DNA from 2 places in the Rahnella sp. EDr1-12 genome. Region 1 is predicted to be linked to the other one. Evidence: riboswitches for the same ligand, from Rfam matches in the RefSeq annotation. Region 1 holds a riboswitch; the other holds the start of a gene.
What was found. Region 1 has a riboswitch for thiamine pyrophosphate ahead of thiC (phosphomethylpyrimidine synthase ThiC). Riboswitches for the same ligand answer to the same signal wherever they lie in the genome.
Positions count from the first base shown of each region.

Region 2: linked by a shared signal. The riboswitch ahead of thiM (hydroxyethylthiazole kinase) and the one ahead of thiC (phosphomethylpyrimidine synthase ThiC) in region 1 are both predicted to bind thiamine pyrophosphate.

Region 1 covers NZ_JBLZNY010000012.1:6,861-10,068, forward strand. The annotation lists gene hemE (uroporphyrinogen decarboxylase) at 1-268, opposite strand, end outside; gene nudC (NAD(+) diphosphatase) at 340-1,125, opposite strand; gene ACO0U8_RS23745 (Rsd/AlgQ family anti-sigma factor) at 1,230-1,745, shown strand; TPP riboswitch at 1,806-1,933, shown strand; gene thiC (phosphomethylpyrimidine synthase ThiC) at 2,056-3,208, shown strand, end outside.
Region 2 covers NZ_JBLZNY010000002.1:799,877-803,084, reverse strand. The annotation lists gene ACO0U8_RS13030 (carbon starvation protein A) at 1-911, shown strand, start outside; TPP riboswitch at 1,001-1,102, shown strand; gene thiM (hydroxyethylthiazole kinase) at 1,137-1,955, shown strand; gene thiD (bifunctional hydroxymethylpyrimidine kinase/phosphomethylpyrimidine kinase) at 1,942-2,742, shown strand; gene ACO0U8_RS13015 (hypothetical protein) at 2,761-3,208, opposite strand, start outside.

The DNA.
Region 1 (3,208 bases):
ACAACCCTAACCCCATCGCATCAGGAATGGTCAGGATGTCGGAGAACAGAATGGCCGCATCCAGCGGATAGCGGCGCAGCGGCTGCAAGGTCACTTCACAAGCCAGCTCCGCATTCTTGCACAGCGACATAAAATCACCGGCCACGGCACGGGTTTCTTTATATTCTGGCAAATAGCGGCCTGCCTGACGCATCATCCATACCGGCGTGATGTCCACCGGTTGACGTAACAGGGCGCGCAGGTAACGGTCATTTTTCAACTCATTCATTCTGGTTCTTTCCTTCAGTATTCGGGCGGCACGGCATTAATCTGGCGGCATTCTAACACGCAACACTTACGCTACACGTCGTCTTCATCGCTCGCGGCGCGGCATAGCGCCACAGTGTCTTCGATCAGTCGACGCGCGATGGTGCCCGGCGGCGGCAATAACGGCAGGGCGTCATAACGATACCAGCCCGCATTCAGCAGCTCTTTCGGATCGTGCTGAATATCACCGCTGTCATAGTCAGCCATAAAAGCCATCATCAGCGAATTCGGGAAAGGCCATGGCTGCGAGCTGACGTAGCGCACGTTTTTCACGCGGACGTGACTCTCTTCCATGACTTCGCGCGCCACGGTTTCTTCCAGCGTTTCGCCGACTTCAACAAAACCGGCCAGCACCGTGTGAATTCCGTTACGGTGGCGGACATGCTGCGCCAGCAGAATTTCATCACCCCGGCGGATAGCCACGATAATGCATGGCGCAATTTGCGGATAATAGCGTTCACGACAGTGGCTACAGAGCGCAGCCCACTCGGTTTTACTGACCTGCATTTCGTGGCCGCAGTAACCGCAGAATTTATGAGATCGATAAAATTCAGCCAGTTGCACACCGCGCCCGACCAGCTGGAATAATCCGCGATCCTGATCGAGCAACTGGCGGGCCGACACCATGTGGTTGTGCATCGCCTGACGCACCAGCCAGACCGGCTCGCCCTGCCACTCGCCAATCTGACGTGCCGTTTTGCCGGTCAGAGAGAATTGCGTTGCACTGCCAAACGGCAGTTCACCTTCAGGCAGCCATAGCTTGCCTTCATGGCTGATGACCCACCAGCCGTTATGTTGCTCTGTGATCTGTAATTCCATAATTGTTGTTGCATAACCTCGACGAGACTGACAATCTGAGACAGAAATTTAACATTAGTAACCTTCACATTTTGGTTACTTTTTTATCGCTCACGGAGTCAACCATGCTAAATCGTCTGGAAAGACTGACCCAACGCGTTGGTGGCAGTAATGAGTTAGTAGACCAATGGCTGCACGCGCGCAAAGAACTGCTGGTTGCATACTGCACACTGGTCGGTCTGAAACCCAATAAAGAAAAACATACCCCACTGAATGAAAAAGCGCTGGATAACTTTTGTCATAATCTGGTGGACTATCTCTCTGCCGGCCATTTCCATCTTTATCAGCGGATAATCGATGAAGTCGCCAGCGCAGGCAGCTCAGTTAAATCACAAGCTGCCAAAATATACCCTGCGCTGGAGCTGAACACTGAAACTATCATGGCTTTCCATGACAGTTACACAGAAAATGATATTGATGATGACAATGCTTTCGCCTTCCATTATGCATTATCCGATATTGGTGAAGCGTTGGATGCGCGTTTTCAGCTTGAAGATCAATTAATTATCCTGGCATTTGATCCGGTCGATGGAACACCTTTACCGCCTGCCAACGACGATCATCTCGCCAGACCGGCTTAAGCCGTTTGAAGTTTAGACCCTGCGAAGGGTTGTAGTTTTATCATCGGCCTCCTATATTGAGGCTTCTTGTCGGAGTGCCTAGCGCATAATTTTCCTCACGGAGATTACGCCAGGCTGAGACCGTTAATTCGGGATCCGCGGAACCTGATCGGGTTAGTACCCGCGAAGGGAACAAGAGTAATGTTATGCGTTTTGCGCGATTTGGCATCAGCCTGTATCAGGCCGCCTGCGCTAAACCGCCCATTTTTACTCCTGCCGTAAACCTCCAGACAAGCAATTTTCCATCACGTTTTTTTGCGAGGAATTTGCTATGTCGAGTACCCAAAAACCCGTTATTTCTGAAAAGAAACCCTCTGGTCGCCGTGAACAACGTGCGCAGGCACAGTCGTTTATCGACAGCCTGCAGGGCGAAGCCTTTCCTAATTCCCGACGTATTTATCTGCAAGGCTCTCGCGCTGATATCCGCGTGCCGATGCGTGAAATACAGCTCAGCCCGACGCTGACAGGCGGCGGCAAAGACAATCCAAAGTACGAAGAGAACGAAGCCATCCCGGTGTATGAAACAGCCGGGCCTTATGGCGACCCGGAAGCGTCTATCGACGTACATGCCGGGCTGGCAAAATGCCGCGCCAGCTGGATCGCCGACCGGGCAGATACCGAAGAACTTCCGCAGGTCAGCTCGGGTTTTACCCAGCAACGTCTGGCCGATGACGGATTGGATCACCTGCGCTTCGAACTTCTGCCGCGCCCGCGAAAAGCCATGTCCGGTAAAAATGTTACGCAGCTGCATTACGCGCGAAAAGGCATCATTACCCCTGAAATGGAATTCATCGCTATTCGCGAAAATATGGGCCGCGAGCGGATCCGCGGCGAAGTATTGCGGCAGCAACATCCGGGTGAAAGTTTCGGTGCGCATCTTCCTGCCAATATCACGCCGGAGTTTGTACGTCAGGAAGTCGCCGCCGGTCGCGCGATTATTCCCGCCAACATCAATCATCCCGAATCAGAGCCAATGATCATTGGCCGAAACTTCCTGGTGAAGGTTAACGCCAATATCGGTAACTCCGCAGTGACGTCATCTATCGAAGAAGAAGTCGAGAAGCTGGTGTGGTCGACACGCTGGGGCGCAGACACGGTGATGGATCTCTCCACCGGTCGCTACATCCACGAAACCCGTGAGTGGATCCTGCGTAACAGCCCGGTGCCCATTGGTACAGTGCCGATTTATCAGGCGCTGGAGAAAGTGAACGGCGTTGCCGAAGACCTCAACTGGGAAATGTTCCGCGATACGCTCCTGGAGCAGGCCGAACAAGGCGTCGATTACTTCACTATCCATGCAGGCGTATTACTGCGTTATGTGCCGATGACCGCCAAACGATTGACCGGTATTGTGTCACGCGGCGGTTCGATTATGGCGAAATGGTGCCTTTCCCATCATCGCGAAAGTTTCCTGTTTGAGCATT
Region 2 (3,208 bases), on a different contig from region 1:
CTATCGCCTGTGGCGCGATCTCCGGCTTCCACGCATTTATCGGTTCCGGCACGACGCCGAAGCAAATCGATAAATGGAGCGACATCTTACCGGTCGGTTTTGGTGCGATGTTAGCGGAATGCGTGGTCGGCGTGATGGCGCTGATTGCCGCGACCGCGCTGCACCCGGCGGATTACTTTGCGATCAACTCGGCGCCCGAGGTTTTTGCCGGTCTGGGGATGCAGGTGGTGAATCTGCCGACACTCAGCCAGGAAATTGGTCTGGATCTCAGTGGCCGTACCGGCGGGGCGGTGACGCTGGCGGTCGGCATGGCGGATATCTTTACTCGCATCCCGTGGTTCAGCCATTTGTCTTCGTACTTCTTCCAGTTTGTGGTGATGTTCGAGGCGGTATTTATCCTGACGGCCGTGGATTCCGGAACCCGCGTGGCGCGCTATCTGTTACAGGATTTCTTCGGCGATCTGTGGGCGCCGCTCAAACGTACTGACTGGTGGCCGGGCGCAGTGGCGTGCAGCATCGTCGCCTGCCTGCTGTGGGGATACCTTCTTAACTCGGGCGACATCAACTCCGTTTGGGCGCTGTTTGGCGTTTCAAACCAGCTGATGGCCTCAATTGGCCTGATGATTGGCGCGACCATTATCTTGCGTCTGGCGGACAAACGCCGCTACATGCTGACCTGCCTGATCCCGCTGGCTTATCTCTATGTCACGGTCAACTATGCGGCGTACTGGATGGTCGCACATGTGTATTTCAATTCTGCGGCCAAAGGTTTCAACCTGTTCAACGGCACCATCTCAATCATCATGGTCGCCCTCGGCGCGGTGATTATGGTGGCATCAGTTCTGCGCTGGATAACGTTGTGGCAGGCGCGCAGCGAAGGCACGACTGGCGACGTGCCGGCTACGCTGTAAATTGCGGTTGTTTCATCAGCCCTGTCAATGGACAGGGCTTTTTTGTATCAATTGCTGATTGATCTTCCCGCCGTCCACACCAATAATGCTCCCTTGACTCGGGGTGCCGCGCTTGCAAAAGAACGGCTGAGATTTTACCCGTATTACCTGATCTGGATTATGCCAGCGTAGGGAAGTCAGGTATCTCTCCCGATGCCGCCTTCCTGAAAGCCGGTTGGGAGACTTATGAACGTCCGACCTTCCGTATTTCCCGGTGCTACTGCCGCCGGTTCTTTACATCAACTCCGCCATGCCTCACCGCTGGTCCATTGCCTGACCAACGATGTGGTGCAATCTTTTACTGCCAATGTCCTGCTGGCGCTGGGTGCCTCTCCGGCGATGGTGGTCGATCCCGATGAAGCGGCGCAGTTCAGCGCCATTGCCGATGCCTTACTGGTGAACGTCGGCACGCTCACACATCCCCACGCTAACGCGATGCTGGCGGCGATTCATGCCGCCAATCAGGCCGGGAAACCCTGGGTGTTAGATCCCGTCGCGGTCGGTGGCCTGAGCTTGCGAACCGAATTTTGCCTCAATATTCTTCCGTTAAAACCCGCCGCCATTCGTGGCAATGCGTCTGAAATCCGTGCCCTCAGTGGCCTGAGCGCGTCAGGCCGCGGCGTTGACAGCGGCGACGATTCGCTTTCCGCTCTGCCTGCCGCACAGCAACTGGCGCAGCAAACCGGGGCGATAGTGGCTGTGACCGGCGAAACGGATTACATCACCGACGGCAAACGCCATTGGGCTGTGCCGGGCGGGCATCCGATGATGACCCGCGTGGTCGGTACCGGCTGTGCATTATCTGCCGTGGTGGCGGCATTTTCGGCATTACCGGGCGACCGGCTGGACAACGTCGCGGCGGCGTGTCGCGTCATGTCATGTGCCGGTGAACGGGCTTGTGCGACAGCCCGCGGGCCCGGCAGCTTTACGCCAGCGTTCCTCGATAATCTGTATTTATTGAATGAAACATGGCTGAACGGGGAGGGCTGTCATGAAACGCATTAATGCGCTGACCATTGCCGGAACTGACCCGAGCGGCGGTGCGGGCATTCAGGCGGATTTAAAAACTTTCTCCGCCCTCGCCGCTTATGGCACCAGCGTGATCACGGCGCTGGTGGCGCAAAATACCCGTGGCGTTCAGTCGGTCTGTTACATCGCACCGGAGTTTGTGGCGGCGCAGCTTGATTCCGTCCTCAGCGATGTGCGTATCGACACCGCTAAAATTGGCATGCTGGCAAACAGTCAGATTGTGGAAACGGTGGCGGAGCGGCTTGGCCATTATCAGCCGCCGTTCGTGGTGCTCGATACTGTGATGCTGGCGAAAAGTGGCGATCCTTTATTGCAGCCGGAAGCGGTCGAGGCGTTGCGGCGGCTGCTTTTGCCTCAGGTGTCGATCATCACCCCAAACCTGCCCGAAGCAGCAGCGTTGCTTGAATGCGCCATCGCCACCAGTGAAGCGGAAATGCGTGAGCAGGGCGAAGCTTTACTGGCGATGGGGTGTGGCGCGGTGTTGATGAAAGGAGGGCATCTTAGCGACGAAGAGAGTCCGGACTGGTTATTTATGCGGGATACGCGTGAGCGTTTCACTGCGCCGAGGGTGAACACCCGCCATACACATGGCACCGGCTGTACGTTGTCAGCCGCCCTGGCGGCACTGCGCCCGCGCCACAGCGGCTGGGCAGACACTGTGCGCGAAGCCAAAGCCTATCTGCAACAGGCGCTGATACAGGCCGACTCGCTGGATGTCGGGCAGGGCATCGGGCCGGTGCATCATTTTCATCGCTGGTGGTAAGGCGAGAGTGAAGGGCAGTCAGGCGCTGCGCTGCGATTTTTCCAGTGCCTGTTCTGCCTGATGAAACATCATCAGCGCCCGCTGTAAATGCACGGCATCAAACGGATTGAGCGGATAGAATTTCTCGTCTTTACGCGGGCGCAGCATCACCCGGATCTGGCTGACAGAAATTCGCTCATACAGATAACTGGCGATGTCCTGATTCTCTTCATCTTTCCATGAAAGAACCAGCGCCGCGTGTTCGCCGCTGCGTCGGCCAATAAACTGCTCATGCAGCCACAAGCCTTCCAGTTCGCCATCTTTTTGCAGTTTTTTGCCGCTGAACCACGATGAATCTGCCAGCAACCACAGTGCCTGCGGGGTGATCTCTTCATGCAGTTGACGCCATAACGGGCGGTTATTGTCCATCTGCCAGCAGGCCATACCAAGATAATCATTCAGCTCGCGCCAGTCGTTTTCGAGGCGC